3 regions of the Virgibacillus salidurans genome follow, and region 1 is predicted to be linked to each of the others. Evidence: riboswitches for the same ligand, from Rfam matches in the RefSeq annotation. Region 1 holds a riboswitch; each other region holds the start of a gene.
The links. Region 1 has a riboswitch for cobalamin ahead of KFZ58_RS02145 (acyl-CoA thioesterase). Riboswitches for the same ligand answer to the same signal wherever they lie in the genome.
Positions count from the first base shown of each region.

Region 1 (6,229 bases):
GAAAAAGGCGTTCTTCCTTTTCAGTTGTTTTTTGAATGCGATCGCGAATAAGCCTAAAAAGTTATATCGATAGTTGTGCTTTTGTTCATCTATTTTCTGTAAGTAGTCATGTGCTTTTTGAATTTGAGTTTCAGAAACAGTACAACTATAAATGGCGCATCTTGCTTGCTCTAGTAGACCTGCTTGAATATCTTCTTTAACAAAACCCCCGATAAAAGGGTTTTTAGGTCTTTTTCTCCCAAAACTATAGACTTCTGAGAAGTTGGGATCAATAGATATGGATGCATGATTATACAGTTTCCTTGTATATAGTTTTATCATTTTTGTGAATAATGTTCCTGTATCTGTCAATAGTATATACACCTTTTGCTCATTCATCAAAATCTCTCCTAAAAATAACATCATACTACTACTATATAAGCGAAAACATAAGAAATACTTAACGGTATCATTAAGAAAACCTTAAGAATTCGGTTAAATATGAGAGGGAGTTTTAATAAAAAATCCTTTAATAAACCAATATATGTGATAGTATTTCCTTAAAAGGAAGCTAAAAAGGAAGTGTAACTCATGACGCTATCAGAGGAAGAAGTTATAGAAAAAGCGAAGAAACATGGATTGAAATTAAGGCAGGATTCACTAAAATATAATGAATCTGGGCTTGATTTCCAAGTGGTGTTTGCAATAAATATTGAAGGAGAACACTGGGTTCTCCGTTTTCCAAGACGCAAAGATGTAATTGCTAAAGCTAATAAGGAAAAAGAAATACTGGATTTCGTGGAGCCTCGAATACCTATGCAGACACCAAACTGGGTTGTTTTTTCAGAAGAACTTATTGCATATAGGCTATTAGATGGTATACCGGCCGGCACAATTGATCCGGAAGCAAAAGCATACGTATGGGAAATCGATGAGAAGAATGTTCCTGAGCTATTTCATGAAACGCTTGGAAGTTCAATGGCGGCATTGCATCAAGTTAGTCATGAAGACGCAAAACAAGCGGGATTATCTGTGCAAACCCCTGAGGAAATAAGAATATCTATGAAAGAAAGAATGAAAGAGGTAAAAACTGCATTTGGTGTGGATGAAGAGCTATGGGATCGCTGGCAAACATGGCTTGCTAATGATTCGCTTTGGCCAAAACAGACAGCACTCATTCACGGGGATTTACATGCTGGACATATTTTAATTAATAAAAATGCTCGAGTTACTGGTTTCATTGACTGGACAGAAACACGTGTTGATGATCCTTCAAATGATTTTGTAGCACATTTAGCAGTTTTTGGGGAAGAGGCTTTAAAAAAATTAATTCAAGCATATGAAAATGCTGGTGGTTATGTATGGTCATCGATGTTCGATCACATTGTTGAGCTTCAGGCTGCAAATCCTGTTGCCATTGCTGAATTTGCGATGATATCTGGTTTGGAGGAATATAGGGAGATGGCTAAACAGACACTTGGAGTGGGAAAGTAATTTAAAGTTTGAAACCTTCAAAAGTAACACTACCTCCGAAAAAACCACAGAACAATACAATAAATAGTGGTATACTAGATATAACTAAATATTTTGCCTTATGGTGACTTTGATTAAAAAGTTGAAAAGGGAAGTTGGTTCGATTCCAACGCGGTCCCGCCACTGTGATGAGGAGAACTCTTTTTGTGTCCACTGTTTCTGTAATGAAATGGGAAGGGAGAAGGGTTTGATGATTCTTAGCCAGGAGACCTGCCATAAGGAAGAACATTTAAATCCTACGGGAGATAGGAAGGTGTTGCGAGAATTAATTTCATGTAAATGAAGCTTTTTTGTTCGCATTTTAACATCTTCTAAGATAGAGGATGTTTTTTAATTTCTCGGGAGGCAAGATTATGGAAAAAATAGCAATTCAAGAATCGAAAACCGTTCAGACTCGATTAGTACTTCCACCGGATACGAACCACTTGGATACAATATTTGGCGGTAAAGTGCTTGCTTATATCGATGAAATTGCAGCATTAACAGCAATGAAGCATGCAAAAAGCGCTGTAGTGACAGCGTCCATTGATTCTGTTGACTTTCTTTCAGCAGCGAAAGTAGGAGATTCCCTGAGGTTAGAAGCATATGTGACATATACAGGGACAAGTTCTATGGAAGTGTTTGTAAAAGTCACCGCACATGATTTAATAAAAAATGAGGAAAGATTAACAACAGAATCTTTTCTGACAATGGTTGCTGTAAACGAACAAGGCAGTCCCGTTCCAGTACCAAACGTATATCCTGAAAGCGAGGAGGAAAAACAGTTACATAGAACCGCGCCTTCAAGAAAAGAAAACCGAAAAAGGCGGGCTGCTATTAGATAAATGATAGAAGGTGTATAATTAATATGTAGGGAATGATAACGAAAGGAGCAATAAACATGAAAGATCAGTTAATGAAAATGCTGGAAGATCGAAAAGATGAGATGATCGACATTCGCCGTTATTTGCATGAGAATCCGGAGCTTTCTTTTGAAGAAGAGAAAACAGCCCAGTATATTGTTGATTTTTATAAAAATAAAGATGTGGAAATTCAAACAAATGTGGGAAATGGTTATGGTATTATTGTCACAATCAAAGGAGATAAACCGGGGAAAACGATTGGTCTAAGAGCAGATTTTGACGCACTGCCGATCGTTGAAGAGGCGGTCGTTCCTTTTAAATCAAAAAATGAAGGGGTTATGCATGCGTGCGGCCACGATGGTCATACAGCTTACTTACTGATTCTCGCTGACTGTCTTATTCAACTGAAATCCTCGCTTTCAGGTACAATTAAAATTATACATCAACACGCAGAGGAAACGCCACCAGGCGGAGCAAAAAGTATTGTGAATTCAGGGGCACTTGATGATGTGGATAATGTTTTTGGCGTTCATTTATTTCCAACAGATCCTGCTGGAACAGTCGGATACAGAAGCGGGTATACAATGGCCGGGAGATCTTATTTTAAACTGGCGATTCAAGGGAAGGGCGGACATGGGTCTTCCCCGCATATGGCAAACGATGCGATTGTCGCGGGATCCCATTTTGTTACGGCAGCTCAAACGATCATTAGCCGTCGCTTAAATCCTTTTGAAATGGGCGTTGTTACGATTGGTTCATTTGACGGAAAAGGAAGCTTCAACGTAATCAAAGATCGTATTGAGCTTGAGGGGGACATCCGATATATGAATAGTGAAACACAAGAACGGATTGATAAAGAGCTTCACCGTATTGTTGCTGGAATTGAAGAAGAATTTGGTGTGGAGTGCGAGCTCACATACAAAGACGATTATCCAGTCTTATATAATGATCCTGAAGCTACAGAAGTTGTCAAATCTAGTTTGGAAATTATGGACGACCCTGACATTAAGGAAGTTAAAGAATATCCAAAATTCTCAGGTTCAGAGGACTTCGCATACTATGCAGATAAGATTCCAAGCACGTTCTTCTTTATTGGCTGTAAACCAAAAGGGGTAGAAGATCCGTACTTTAATCACCATCCCAAATTTGATATTGACGAAGACGCACTCCTGGTTGCTGCAAAAGCAGTAGGACAGGTTGTGTGCGATTATTATACATTGGAATAATTTAGGAGTTTGCGTTCCCCGAACAGTGCCTGTCACGCCCCGAAATTTGTCGAACTAAAGCGCCCATCCGTTTTTGCGGATGGGCGCTTTAGTTCTTTATTCACTTTTCACAGAATCGCGTGATTTATCTTTTTCAAACAAGACTAGCAATCCTGGAAGCAGTACACCTCGAATTAAGAAGGTATCTATTAGAATACCGACAGCCACAATAAATCCGAATACAAACAATAGCTGAATAGGCTGTGTCATCAATACGGCAAATGTTGCTGCTAGAATAATGCCGGCTGAGGAAATAACCCCACCTGTATTTGCAACCGCAATTTCCACCGCCTTTTTAATAGGATACTTTTCCCTTTCCTCCATAAATCTCGAAACAAGCATGATATTATAATCAATCCCAAGCGCTACGAGGAAGATAAAGGCATAGACCGGAACCCTGTTGCTTATTGTATCGATATCAAAGAAAAGACTTGTTAGAAACATGCCTAAACCTAATGCAGCAGCAAAAGATACTAAAATTGTACCCATCATGTACAGTGGCATTTTAAACGATCTGGTTAGGAAAATCAGCATTGCAAAGATTAATATTGTCTCCAGTACGATGATGAGGATCAAATCGCGGTTATTGAGCGACCGATCATCTACAGATGTAGCTGTTTCACCAGCAAAGAATAGATCACCATTCAAATTACTTGCTTCGACAATGGCATCTGAATCATTTCGAATGGTTTCTAAAGCGTCCATGGTCTGCGCCTCATATGGGTTTTCTTCGAATGTCATGCTGTATGAAATGACTGTCTCATCGTCCATCATTTGGTCGACTCGAACACTGCTGACAAGTGGCTGTTCAGATAGATTTTTCATTAATACTTCTTGTTCGTCCTCGCTGACAGCTTCCTTTCCTTCAAACAATACAGTGGTGGGTGCTAGACTGCCTGCCTCGAAGTTTTCTTCCACTATTTCGTATCCTTCTCTGGAGGGCATATTCTCAGGGAAAGATTTTAAAATATTAAATTCATAATCCAGATTTAAACTGTTGCTAGCCGATACAAGGATGAAGAGGCCAATGATTGAAACAGATACGATCGGTTTTTTTGTAACAAATCTGCCTACCTTGCTCCAAAAGGAATTTGTTTTTACAGGGCTTTGCCCAACACGTGGAATCAATGGCCAAAATGACTTTCTTCCAAAAAACGTAAATAGGGCAGGAACAAGTGTCACGGATGCCAGCATAATGACAACAAGTGTTGTTCCAAAAATGGGAGCAAAATTTTGATAATCGCCCAGTGAAGCGAAAATTAAAATAAGCATAGCTGCCAGCACCGTTCCACTTGAATAGAAGACCGGTAATCCGGTTCCGCGCATAGCTATCTTCATCGCATCATGCTTATTTTCATGGGTTTTCAATTCTTCCCGAAAACGTGAGAATACGAATAGTGAATAATCAACAACGGCCGCAAACAACAAGATCGTCATAATGGATATGGACTGGGTACTCATCAAGAGGCCTGCTTTTCCTAATAACCCCAATAGCTGTGCCACGATTAGATATACAACACCTGCCGCTACCAAAGGTATTAAAGCTAGAAGCGGTGAGCGGTATATGACGACTAATAAAACAAGTATGATTCCTACTGTTGACATAATTAGAACAAGGTCTGCTCTGGAAAAGAGATCATTGGTATCTGTAGCAATTCCAGCAGGCCCTGTCACATATAAATTCAAATCTGTATGTTGATCCGTTAAATGTTGAATTTGATTTAGCGTATCTTTTATCTCTGGTGTATCTAGCGTGTTGTTTAAATGGAGTGGTATTAGTGCTGTTGACTCATTCTCTGAGAAAAAACCTTCTGTAGCTTGAGGAGGCAATTCTCCCAGTGGAATAACTTCTTCAATTCCAGTAATATTTTCTGCGTCAATAGCATTAAACAGATCGGTCAGCTCGGATATCTCTATTTCACTTTCAGTTGATTCGAAGACTAGTAGAGCTGGTAAATTATTACTGTCTTCAACGTATGTATCTACTTTTTCACTCGCTACAACTGATTGTGCATCTTCAGGCAGTGTTTCAATACTGGAGACCTGATAATCCTGCGCACTAGGGGCAAACGTTGCTAATAGAACGGTAATAAGTGCCCAAATGCCCAGCGTAATCCACATGCCTCTTTTCGTACTAACACGATCCGTGACTGATTGTAAGACATTTTTCATATTTCAATTCCTTTCATCTTTATAAATTTTCAAAGTGACGTAACTGTCACCTTGATATTATCATTGAAAGTGACGGTAGTGTCAAATACTAATTTGTAAATATCCCATGTGTTAGCATCGTTTTAATGGAGGATACCCACTGGGAATAAGGTATGCTGGCATGGTTTGGAATATCAACCGTTTGGAAAATAAAACCTAAAATCAGGCTATCCGGTAGTGTTGGGTTTAGAAGGTTTTCTGTCTTCCCTAACTGAACAAAATGTTGTAGGGTGGCATACATCGTCTGATGCTGTTTATCTAAACGCGCTTTATTTGCTTTGACTTTCTCATTAATCTCTGTTGGAATCTGATATGCCATCTCCCTAATTTGATGGATTTCCCTGTCCTTGAAAATAATATATAAAAGGTAATCAAACTGATCCTCGAAATTTTTATATG
Region 1 covers NZ_CP074373.1:389,134-395,362, forward strand. Annotated here, with positions in the region: gene KFZ58_RS02135 (hypothetical protein) at 1-378, opposite strand, end outside; gene KFZ58_RS02140 (macrolide 2'-phosphotransferase) at 571-1,473, shown strand; cobalamin riboswitch at 1,558-1,744, shown strand; gene KFZ58_RS02145 (acyl-CoA thioesterase) at 1,866-2,336, shown strand; gene KFZ58_RS02150 (M20 family metallopeptidase) at 2,393-3,580, shown strand; gene KFZ58_RS02155 (MMPL family transporter) at 3,677-5,791, opposite strand; gene KFZ58_RS02160 (TetR/AcrR family transcriptional regulator) at 5,880-6,229, opposite strand, start outside.

Region 2 (6,229 bases), 620 kb from region 1:
TTAATATAGCTGATCATCGTTGATGTACCGACCATTTTGTTGTGTCGTGCCAGGTTATAGAAAAACGCAAAGCCGGAATAGAAGAACATCCCCTCAAGCAAGGACGTGTACACAAGCGTCTTCAGGATATTTTCGATAGTTGGTTCTTCAACGAATGCGTTATATTGCTTGATCAGATTCTCATTTCGCTTCAAGAGTACAGGATCTTTTCTCCCGAGATCAAAAGATTCATTTTGCTCATCCAGCGATACGACGGATGAAAGTACATAGGAGTAGCTTTCATTATGCACCGCTTCCTGCTGAGCCATAACTGCCATAATCGATTGTACCGATGCATCAGTTGAATACAGGGACAAAAGCAGGGCAGTTCTCGTTTGTGGACCGTCCAATGTGGATAATAGGCCAATTATTTTCAAATATGCCTCCTGCTCTGATTCAGGCAAAGCGCGAAACTGCTTCACATCACCGGACATGTTGACTTCATCTGCCTGCCAATAGTTACCCACAAGCCGCTTATAGATCTTATACCAATGTGGATAAGCAATGTTATTCCAATTCAAAATCCCGCTCGACTTACCCCCAAACAATCCGGTTGATTTATTCGGATTACGCGGTTCCAACGTTTTCGCCTTCTCAAGCATAGCTCTTGGCATTTTGTAACACTCCTTCTACCCATTTATCTATTATCTCTTCCTGGCTTCCCCGAGGTGATTGCTCAATCTTCAAACCGTCCCAGCGGCTGTGATAAAATTTCGCAAGTTTATCCACAGCCCTGCAAAACAATTCCTCACCGCCAAATTGGGTATCCCCTGTTCCAAATACGGCAATATTATCCGGTTTATAGCCAACTTCTAGCACGAAGTCCTTCACCTCATCTGGTGTGTTACCGTATTCCCACGTGAATGTTCCGAGAAAGATATAATCATACATTTCGGGATCTATTGGGACATCGATTCCGATAAGATGCCGCTCCACAGATAGATTTTCGCACCTTAGCTTTGTTTCAATATAATCCGCTACCTCTTCTGTATTTCCGCTATAGGATAAATAAGCAATTAAGGTTCTCAACTTTCACACCACTCACATTCTTCGATTTCATTTGCTGTTGAACGAACATAATACGTCGTCTTCAATCCTTGCTTCCATGCCTGCAAATGTACATCCAATAGTACCGACGCGCGAATCGTATTCGGTACATATATATTGAATGAAATGCTTTGATCAATATGCTTTTGACGTGCTGCATTTTGCCTGACTGACCAGCGCTGATCCACAATATAAGCGGAACGGCGGTAGATCTCGTATGTGTTATGATTTAAATTAGGTGCGGTTGTTGGTATTTTAAAATCCTTCTTTTCCTCATTGTAAAAAGGCTTAAAAATTGGATCGATACTTGCTGTTGACCCTGCAATCATAGAGGTGCTTGAGTTAGGTGCCACTGCCATTAAATACCCATTACGCATCCCATTTGCTTCTACTTCCCCTTTTAACGCCATCCACTTATCATCCGTGTAGCCTTTTTGCTTAAAGTAAGTTCCATCACTCCACTTGCTGCCTTCAAACGCAGGATAACTTCCTTTTTCCTTACTTAATTCCATGCTGTTTTTTATCGTCAAATAAGCAATTTTTTCATACAATTCATCGGCAAATGTGACCGATTCCTCTGTTTCCCATTTTATATCCTTCAGGGCTAACAAGTGATGCCAACCAAAGGTTCCAAGCCCGATTGCACGGTATTTATGATTGGTTAACTGCGTTTGTTTTATCGGCAATGTGTTAATGTCAATCACATTATCCAGCATGCGTACCTGAATTTTAATCAACCGTTCCAGTACATCATCCGGTACAGCTTTTCCGAGGTTAATGGAGCTCAAGTTACAAACAACATAGTCACCTGTCTTGTATTTTTTAACAATCGTATCTTCATTTTCAATAAATTCTTCGACAAACTCACTTGGTGACTGGTTTTGTGTGATTTCCGTACATAAATTAGAACAATAAATCATGCCATTATGCGGATTGCTGTTCTGCCGGTTCACCTCATCACGGTAAAACATGAATGGTGTGCCTGATTCGAGCTGTGACTTCATAATCCGTTTCATGATATCAATTGCGGAGACGCTTCTTTTCGAAAGCAGCTCGGACTGAACACATTCCTCGTATTTCCTGCGCCACACCCCGTCTCCTCTTTCCTCATCATAAAAGTCTTCCAGCGAATAGCCCATCACTTGTCTCACTTCATGTGGATCAAATAAATACCAATCCTCGCGATTCTCCACTTTTTCCATAAAGTAGTCCGGCAGCGTAACCCCTGTAAAAATATCATGGGCGCGCATTCGATCGTCCCCGTTATTTAATTTTAAATCAAGAAAGGGTTCGATATCCTTATGCCACACATCCAAATAAATTGCGATCGCACCTTTTCTCGTCCCAAGCTGATCCACACTCACTGCTGTATTATTCAGCTGTTTAATCCATGGAACAACGCCGCTGGACATCCCTTGAAATCCTTTGATCGCACTGCCGCGGCTGCGAATTTTACCCATGTAAACGCCAATGCCGCCGCCGTTTTTCGATAGTTTGGCAATATCGGTATTACTGTCATAGATCGATTGCAGGCTGTCGTCGACGGTATCTATGAAGCAGCTGGAGAGTTGGCCATGCGTTTTTCCAGCATTTGTTAATGTGGGTGTTGCGACTGTCATGTATAGGTTGCTGAGTGCCCAATATGCTTCGGTAACAAGACCGGTCCGCTCAGACTTAGGTTCATCCTGCATGAGATACATCGCAATAATCATCCAGCGCTCCTGTGGCAGTTCATATGTATTTTTCCCGTGATCGGTTGCGAGATATCTTGTTGCGATGGAATATAAACCTAAATAATTGAAAAGCAGATCACGATCCGATTCAATATATTCGGCGAGGCGATCGATTTCCTCTTTTGTATATTTGTCCAGTATGGCCTCCGAATAGATCCCTTTGTGCGTAAGTGTGTGGATAAGTGTATAAAAATTTCCATACCGAATCGCGGGATCATACTGCCGGTTCTCTCCTGCTTGGCGGTAGAGTTCCTGCAAATAAATCCGGCTTGCGAGATAGGTCCACTCGGTACTTACCTCGTCGATGTTTTCGAGTGCATTTTTGATTAGAACTTCCGCCATTTTTTCCGGCGCAGCATTCGACTGAATTGCTCGTAGTGATTTTTCTTTGTATTTTTCTGTGTTGATAGATAAATTTTCCGCCGCGCGGTCGATCTTTTGAATGATATGCTCCTGATTTGCTGTTGCTACTGTGATCATGAATAAATTCCCCTTTGTTATAAATTAAAAAACCGCTCACCTCATGGGATGAACGGTAAATAACAACACAAATAATGCCGCTTCACCTTTCCCTCACCCCGGAGAAATGATACTGTCAAGCTATGGCAGGTCTCCTGACTTGTGCTTCTACCTCCTAGAGTCCTTCCCGTATGTTAAAATACAGTGGTTATCCCTCATCGTCCACACGTACAGTTGCGGGGGCAGTTCCAGCTTTGAACTGGATTCCCTTTTCAGACAGCAATTACTATCACCGTAGCTCAAAATACTATATATGGTTATACTTAACTAATTTATTCTCTATATGTTGTATCCAACTCTAGCATACAGTCTAATAGAATGCAATGATTTTTTACCTGTTTTTTCCCCGGATTAACTCTGAAACTGCTCAAGACGCACGAAGAATTCTTTTAAAAATTGATAGAATAATTTTTCTGTTGGAAGTAATTGACGATCTGACGGCACGATAACTCCTACCGTTCTGGTGACATTTGGTGTAGTAATCGGCATCTTCACCGTTGCACGGGGCAAATTATCAACGAGTGTTATCTCCGGTATGAGAGATACTCCGAGCCCTGCAGAGACCAATCCTTTTATGGCATCAATATCCTTGCCCTCAAAGGAAACGTTCGGTTCAAATCCAAGTTGCCTGCATGCATCAATCGTAATATTGCGCAGGACAAAGTTTTCCGGAAACAATACAAAGGAGTCATCTCTTAATTCATTCAAATGCAGGGAATCGGATCCTGCAAGCGGGTGACTTGCCGGCAATAATGCTGCCATATTTTCCGAAAAAAGGATTGTACCCTCTAATTTCTTTTCCTTTACCGGGACAGGTCCCAGTAATGCCATATTGATTTCACCCTTGATGACGGCCTGTTTTAGTTCATAATAGGATTCTTGATTTAATTTAAACTTCACATTCGGGTAGCGCTCCCGAAATGCAGAAATCGCTGTTGGCAGAATATAACTCGCTACACTGCTGGGAAACCCAATATGGATCGTCCCCATCTCCGGATCTGTGTACTCTTCAATAATTTGAGAAACATCGTCAATAACATGAATGGCATTTTCCATCCGGTCTAAGAATACCTTTCCGATCGAAGTTAAACGGACGTTCCTCCCCTCACGTATAAATAAATCAACACCAAGTTCTGCCTCCAGGTTAAAAATTTGCCGGCTAACCGCAGATTGTGCTACATGCAGGGTATCAGCCGCCCTTGTCACATGTTCTTGCTTTGCAACCTCAATGAAATATTTAATCTGTTTCAGTTCCATAACACTCACCTCTTTGTCCATTATCGCATATTGGCATTGATTTCATCTATAATTGATATTGCTTCGATGAATTATTTTTTGTAAACTAGAATAGTATTAGCTAATTTTCCAACAAAAATTTTCACTTAATTATACCAACAAAAAGCAAGGAGGAATAGAATGATAAACGCCGTTAGCGAAAAAAAGAGTACAGACAACAAACAAAAAGTCCACGATTATTTGGAAAAAGTATATGAAACCGTTGTAAAACGTGACCCGAATGAATCCGAATTCCATCAAGCTGTAGCATTAATCTTCAAATCCCTTATACCTGTCCTAGAAAAATACCCCATCTACATGGAAAAAGGAATTTTAGAGCAAATTATTGAACCCGAGCGTGTAATTACGTTCCGTGTCCCATGGGTTGATGATGAGGGCAACACACATGTAAATCGCGGATTTCGGGTCCAGTTTAACAGCGCACTAGGACCGTATAAAGGTGGCTTGCGCTTCCACCCGTCCGTCAATTTAAGTATTGTAAAATTCCTTGGACTGGAGCAAATCATCAAGAACTCCCTTACCGGACAGCCTATTGGCGGAGGAAAAGGCGGAGCTGATTTTGACCCTAAAGGCAAATCAGATAATGAAATCATGCGCTTTTGCCGAAGTTTTATGACAGAACTTGCCAAATACATCGGTCCGAACACCGACATACCCGCTGGCGATATCGGTGTAGGGGCTAGAGAAATTGGCTATATGTTTGGCCAATACAAGAAAATGAATTCCAGCTTTGATGCAGGTGTTTTAACTGGAAAAGGATTAGAATACGGCGGCAGCTTGGCACGTACAGAAGCTACCGGATATGGGACGATTTACTTCTTAGAAGAAATGCTAAAAGATAAAGGACAGTCTGTGAACGGATCTACGGTGGTTGTATCAGGATCCGGAAATGTATCAATCTATGCCATCGAAAAGGCGATGGAACTGGGTGCTACCGTTGTTGCATGCAGTGACTCAAGCGGCTATATTTATCATGCAAATGGTATTGATCTTGACGTCGTAAAAGAGATTAAAGAAGAAAATAACGGGCGTATCAGTGAATACATCGAAAAGTATCCTGAAGCTACTTATGTTGAAGGATGTACTGGCATCTGGGAGATTCCTTGCGATGTCGCGCTTCCATGTGCTACACAAAACGAACTTGATGAAAACGCAGCTCAACTGCTTGTTCAAAATGGCGTCAAAGCAATTGGAGAAGGAGCAAACATGCCTTGTAACTCAGAAGCTATTGATGTATTTTTATCCAATGATGTATTGTACGGACCTGCAAAAGCCGTAAATGCTGGCGGTGTAGCAGTATCTGCCCTTGAAATGGCACAAAACAGCATGCGGATGTCCTGGACATTTGAAGAAGTCGACGGGCAACTGCAGGAAATCATGAAAAATATCTACCAAAATTGTATCGCTTCCTCTGAGGAATTTGATCTCCCAGGCAATTTAGAGGCCGGATCAAATATCGCAGGTTTCCGAAAAGTTGCGGATGCAATGATTGCTCAGGGTGTGGTTTAATAATTTTTGAAACATGCAGAGGTTATCTGCATGTTTTTTATTTTGGCTCATTTCATAAGTATTATTGCTTTTAAATCTTCGTAGTT
Region 2 covers NZ_CP074373.1:3,603,277-3,609,505, forward strand. Annotated here, with positions in the region: gene KFZ58_RS17945 (ribonucleotide-diphosphate reductase subunit beta) at 1-653, opposite strand, end outside; gene KFZ58_RS17950 (flavodoxin) at 634-1,068, opposite strand; gene KFZ58_RS17955 (ribonucleoside-diphosphate reductase subunit alpha) at 1,065-3,299, opposite strand; cobalamin riboswitch at 3,407-3,590, opposite strand; gene gltC (glutamate biosynthesis transcriptional regulator GltC) at 3,690-4,595, opposite strand; gene gdhA (NADP-specific glutamate dehydrogenase) at 4,755-6,143, shown strand.
Region 2: another riboswitch for cobalamin. It lies ahead of KFZ58_RS17955 (ribonucleoside-diphosphate reductase subunit alpha); the one in region 1 lies ahead of KFZ58_RS02145 (acyl-CoA thioesterase).

Region 3 (6,229 bases), 170 kb from region 1:
GGATGCGGCCAGGAAGGGGGATCACCAATTAGTCGGTCTATGACCAAAGCGAGTGTTATACTAAGCAAATGATGAATCACCATAAGTTACATTAAACCTTGAGAACGCTGGATTGCTTTTTTTGTTTCTGTATAGACACTTTTTCCAATTAATTGGCCAAGCTTCGTCGCGGAACCTGCATAGGAAAGAACAGGCCCCTGCTGCACGGCAGCAACCAGAATGCTATCAGTTGAGGTGCCGGTTGCGATAGTATTAGTCTCGCTATCTTTAACCCCCAGCTCCATTAGCGTTTTCGTTTTCGCCTCTGTTGCAGTCATTACCGCCTGTATAAAGGCTTCTTCCGTCAGTTTCCCATTTACAAATAACCATATATTGATCGTCCCAGGCTTTACCTTCCCAAAAGCCGCTTCTGTTCGCGTGCTATCTGTCGCGTTCCCGACCCCTGCTGTCACTACAGTAAAAAGGGAAACGTCTTCTTTTTCCCATAACCCATAAGCAACACCTTCCATCTGAACGGCCGTCATCATTCCCACCGTAAGAGAGGCGTCGAATCCATACGCTTCTAGGTAATTCCGCATCTCACTTTCAGGATCCGAACAGTCATAGTCTCTCGGAACATGACGATTAACAAAATAACTATTCCAGCCATGACCGGCACCACACACGCCTGATGATAATGTTCGCATTGGGACTTTAGATGTGAGCGTAATATGTTCCTTTTTCACATGCAGCATGGAAGCATCAATCTTCGCATCAGATAAAAAATCGTCACCAGCAGGAATTAAATGCATCTGCGGTTTGGCAATTTCCGGGTGGGGATGCTTTTTCACCTCGGTTTGGTACACCTCTTTAACTAATTCCTCTGTCAGTACACCATCCGGGGCGTCCAAGGCTCGTGTCTGTCCTTCGTGCAGTAGTAGCAATCGATCACAATACAAACTGGCAAGGTTTAAATCATGAAAAATAGAAATAACCGTCAGCCCTTGCTGTTTTGCCCCTTTTTTCAACAAATCAAGCAAATCTTTTTGATAGGCTAAATCCAGATGGTTGGTCGGTTCATCGAGTAATAAAATTTCCGGCTGCTGGGCTAAGGCTTGTGCGAGAAACACCCGCTGTTGCTCACCACCTGAGAGCTGCTCCACCAAATCATGCTGGAAGCGGGTGATGTTCGTTTGCTCCATGACCATTTGCAGTACTTCTTCATCCTTCGTTGTCCAGCTTTGAAACAAGCCTCGGGTGTGCGCGTATCTTCCAAGTGCCACCGTCTCCCTCACCGTATAGGAAAATGCGTGTGCAGAGAGTTGGGGGAGTACTGCCATTTTCCTTGCCAGTTCTTTTCGCGAAAAATCCGCTATGTTCGTGTTATTTAGTTGAATGGAACCATCTGTACAGGCAATTAATCCGCTAACCATTTTCAGCAAGGTTGTCTTCCCGCTGCCATTAGGGCCTAAGATACCAAAGAACTCTCCTTTAGAAACAGAAAAGCTGACATCTTTTATAACAGGCTTCCCATCATAGCCTCCAACAACTGCATCCAAACGTAACATTACATCCCCCCTCGATTTCCTTTTCGTTGTTTAATCAAAATGACTCCAAATACTGGCGTCCCAATTAATGCCGTGATCACACCAATCGGCAAAATTGTCGGCGAGATAATCGTTCGTGACAACAGATCTGTCAGCATTAAAAATCCTGCACCGGTTAAAATGGAGAGTGGCAAGAGGTGAACATGATCCGGTCCCCACAGGCGTCTAGTTAAATGCGGAATCACCAAACCAACAAAACCTATTGCCCCGGAAACCGCCACCGCCGCACCAGTCAGTATCGACCCGGCAACCAAAATGATTAATTTCCGTTTTTGGACATCGACACCTAGATGCTGTGCCCGTTCTTCTCCAAATGACATCGCATTTAACTCTCTTGTGTTGATAAGCAGCAAAAGGGCTCCAATAATGAAGAATGGAATAATAATACCAACATAGCTCCATCCCCGCATCGACACACTACCAAGCAGCCAGCCCATGATTTGCTGCAGTTGGTCACCTGTAAAAGCAATGATAAGGGAGATAAATGCACCTAAAAAAGAACTAAAAATAATCCCCGTTAAAATAATCGTCTCCACCCGCATCGTCCGGTCCACTCTTCTAGCGAAAAATAACACAGATAAAATAGTCAATAAGGCTGTCGTAATACTTAAAACCGGCAGCGTATAAAGTCCAAGGAATGGAATAGAAATATTAAAAAACAATGTCGCAACTGCCCCAACAGAAGCACCTGAAGAAACTCCCAAGATATATGGATCCGCCAGTGGGTTTCGCAGTAAGCCTTGAAAGGCCGCTCCTGCAATGGCAAGAGAGGCTCCAACTAACCCTGCCAAAATCACTCTGGGCAGGCGAATTTGAAAAACAATATTTCTATATGTCTCATCGACCTGTTCAGCTATCGGTAAGTGAAAAATCTGTGCACCGAGAATTGTGATAATTTCTGAAACAGGAACGGACACACTACCAACCGATATAGCGGTCAGCATGGAAATGATTAAAAATACGAGTGCCATTATATAGGCAACTACATATTTACTCCGCTTCAAAATATTCCGGATAAACAACTTCAGCAATCTCCTCTGCACCCTCAACTAAGCGTGGGCCCGGACGACTTACAATGTCAGAATGTATGTCATAAACATCTTCATTTTCAACAGCAGTCACGGAGCCCCAACCGTCACGACTTACTACTTGTTCTACCGGATTATCCGAATAATGCCCGTATGTCGTTATAATAACATCAGGATCCAGCCCTACAATGGACTCCGGATCGATTGGCACCCAGCCATCCAGTTCTTCAGCAGCATTATCTGCATCAACAACCTCTAGGAGTGAATCGAAAAATGTGTTTTGTCCTGCAGTAAAAATATCCGGTGCCGGTGATACTTCAAAAAAGACCGATTTGCGTTCCTCTTCAGGAATTTCCTCTGCCGTTTCACTTAAGTTTGCAAATCCTTCTTCCATATTGTCGACGATTTCATCTGCTTCTTCCTGCGTTCCTGTAACTTGTCCGATTTGGTCAATGGCTTCATAGGTTCCTTCAATATCCTGTGCATCATTTACAACAAATACATTGATGCCGGAAGCACGAATCTGTTGCAGTCCTTCCTGAGAGGATTCCGCACTGGATCCATGAGCAAGAACGAGGTCTGGATCCAAACTAAGGATTACTTCGATGTTCATTTCTAAACCACCTATTCTTTCTTTTTCCTGCACTTCTTCCGGATAATTATCATGGTCTGAGACACCAACGATTTCATCCTCCAGCCCAAGCGCAAATGCGATTTCTGTATTGCTTGGAATCACCGAAACAATACGCTCCGGTTTTTCATCTATGGTCACTTCATTATCAAGCGCATCTGTGATCGTTAACGGAAATGCTCCTTCTTCTGATTCCTCTGTGCCCTCTGATTCTTCCGTTTGTTCTGTTTGTTCGGCACTGTCATCTGAAATTTGCGAATCATCTTCGGATTCAGAGCCACAGCCGATTAAAAGACCAAATGTAAGTATTAATACAAATAAAAATGATAAAATCTTTTTCACGTTCGTACCCCCTTATAGTATTTGTATAAACTAAAAAAACATCTTCACGAGAAATGAAGATGGATATGTAAAAGGGCAGCCAACAAATAAAATAAACCTGTCCCATTACACCCTCCTATTCCTCGTAGGTTTGGTGCGCGTCCGGTTACAGGCAGGTCTCCTGGCTTATGATCATCGCTTACTGTCCTTCCCATACATCGAATGCACAGTGGTCATTACAGCTAGCTCACATATACAGTGGCGGGACCGCGTTGGATTTTCACCAACTTCCCTATTATAATTTCTGAAGTCGAAATCACCTGAAGCCTTAAACTATTAATTTTTTCACAACTTAAGTATACATAGTTCTACAGGATTTGTCATTACTTTTAGTTCAAGGAAGCACGGGTTCTGATGGGAGAGAGGATCCTCAACTACTCTCCTCAGCCCAAATATTAACTATACTCTACACCTCTCTTCACCCGTTTATAATACAGCAGGGCTTTGACCATAAACGTGCCAAATTCAGCGACTAGAATAGTCATTTATTATCGCTAAACTGGTTAAAATTCAAAGTCCTTAGAAGAAAATGATTCAAGAAGATCTGAAGTTGGCATGCCAAATCCCTGCCTATATTCTTCTCTAATTTCTTGTATCATCTTTTTAATTTCGGGGTTTATTTCTACTTCCTTACTAATAGTTGTTTTTTCTTTTTCACTAAAGTATCTCATCCCCTCACTTCTCCCTTATAATAATATCTCTGAAATCCAAACAAACGCGGAATAGCTATATAAGCTATAGTTATATTTAATAGAGAGCCTATGAATAACGAAGGTAGCATTGCAATATAAAATGCAATATCAAATAAGAATATAAATGGTAATGGGGCGATCAAGGCATTACCGAACAAGAATAACACTCCAGCTAAAACCTTTTGTTCTTTTTGAAAAAGTATAGCAAACAGTGAAACAAGCAAAGCCATTTCTATCGCAATAATTAAGTGTAGGATTCCGAGTGGCATTCCCCCAATAAGCGCTGAAAGCAAATGGCCGAAAGCCCCGACCATAGCTCCGGCTCCCGCCCCAAAGAAAGCCGCTGCTAATAAAGCCGGGAAAACATCCAATGCTACACTTCCAATCACTGCAGGTACCTTAATAGCCGCGCCTACTGCAGATAGACTTATAAATAAGGCTAGTAAACTCATTTTTCTAACATTCATTTTCAGATTTCCTTTCTCAATATCTATCCTATCCCTGATGCTTCTCCAAAAAGTCCAGCATCAAACTGTACACCTTAATCTCATTTTCTCTTTTCGAAAAGCCATGCCCCTCGTCTTCCAGCACGAGATATTCCACATCGCGGCCTTTTTCTTCAAGTTTAGCGACGATTTGGTCGGACTCCTCTTTGACGACACGTGGATCTTTTGCCCCTTGAATAACGAGCATTGGTTTTGTCATACCGTCCAGGTAAGTTACGGGTGAATCCCTAATAAAACGCTCTTTATCACGTTCTGGATCACCTACCCAGCGCTCCATAATTGGCTTCCAATGAGGCGGGACGGAATTAACGAATGTGAATAGATCAGACGGCCCGAAGATATCGACTACCGCTTTGAAATATTCCGGATGGCGTCCGTGTAATAGAAGCGCCATGTAGCCACCATAGCTGCCACCAACGAGAAATAATTTTTCCGGATTTGTGATATTATTATCAAACAGCCACTGAATGCCGGCCACATTATCCAGGCGCGGCCCTTCTCCCCAGTCTTGTTCCACTAATTTTACAAAAGATGAGCCATAGCCTGTGCTCCCACGGAAGTTTGGCGCGAAAATGGTATATCCGCGATTCAGGAATGCCTGGAACATCGAACGGAACATTTTTCGCTCAGATGCCTGTGGCCCCCCGTGTGGCCAAAGAATCGTATAACCGTTGTCATTTTCAGGCTTTGCCTTGAATAATAGAGATTCTATTTCCATACCGTCAAAAGATTTATAGGAAACCACATCAGGCTCAACCATGTCCTCCGTGCTAAGACCCAGTACGCGATTGTTTGTCAGTTGCTTCCATTCCTCCCCATTTGTTGTTTGGAAAATATTAAGTGGTACGGTGCTGCTTCTTCCCAGCATATACAGATTCCCGGATTTGGCAACATGTACCTTTTCAATCACATCAACTGGTGTGGACAGCCTTTTAAGATGCTCCGATTCCGGTTCGTAACGGTATAAAATATCTTCCACACCTTTTTCAGTTACTAGATAAAGTGATTCATTTTCCTTGTCCCACTTTAGAGATTCTACACTTTCTTCCTCGATCGCCAGTACAGACGCAAATTCCTTTGTAGCCAGATCAAATTTTGCCACATAGCTGTATTCACTCTCGTAATCTGTTACAAAATAGATCGTTTTATCATCGACAAAAACAGCATCCCCAACAACGTGAACCTTTTCGGGATCAGGTGTTAAATCATAGGATTTATTACCAATTTTCACAAAGCCTGTAATATATGTATTTGCAAACATGCGCAAATATACAAATGCATCTTCATTGTCAGATACCGCTACTAGATGCGTTGGCGATACTTCTCCCTCGTTCAGTAATGTATCGGTATTATTTTCCAAGTTACGCATGCGCGCGTTCAGGAAAGATGGATTCTCTTTCGATGT
Region 3 covers NZ_CP074373.1:218,713-224,941, reverse strand. Annotated here, with positions in the region: gene cbiB (adenosylcobinamide-phosphate synthase CbiB) at 1-68, opposite strand, end outside; gene KFZ58_RS01270 (adenosylcobinamide amidohydrolase) at 87-1,547, opposite strand; gene KFZ58_RS01265 (FecCD family ABC transporter permease) at 1,547-2,617, opposite strand; gene KFZ58_RS01260 (ABC transporter substrate-binding protein) at 2,577-3,587, opposite strand; cobalamin riboswitch at 3,721-3,905, opposite strand; gene KFZ58_RS01255 (hypothetical protein) at 4,130-4,297, opposite strand; gene KFZ58_RS01250 (ECF transporter S component) at 4,294-4,785, opposite strand; gene KFZ58_RS01245 (S9 family peptidase) at 4,814-6,229, opposite strand, start outside.
Region 3: another riboswitch for cobalamin. It lies ahead of KFZ58_RS01260 (ABC transporter substrate-binding protein); the one in region 1 lies ahead of KFZ58_RS02145 (acyl-CoA thioesterase).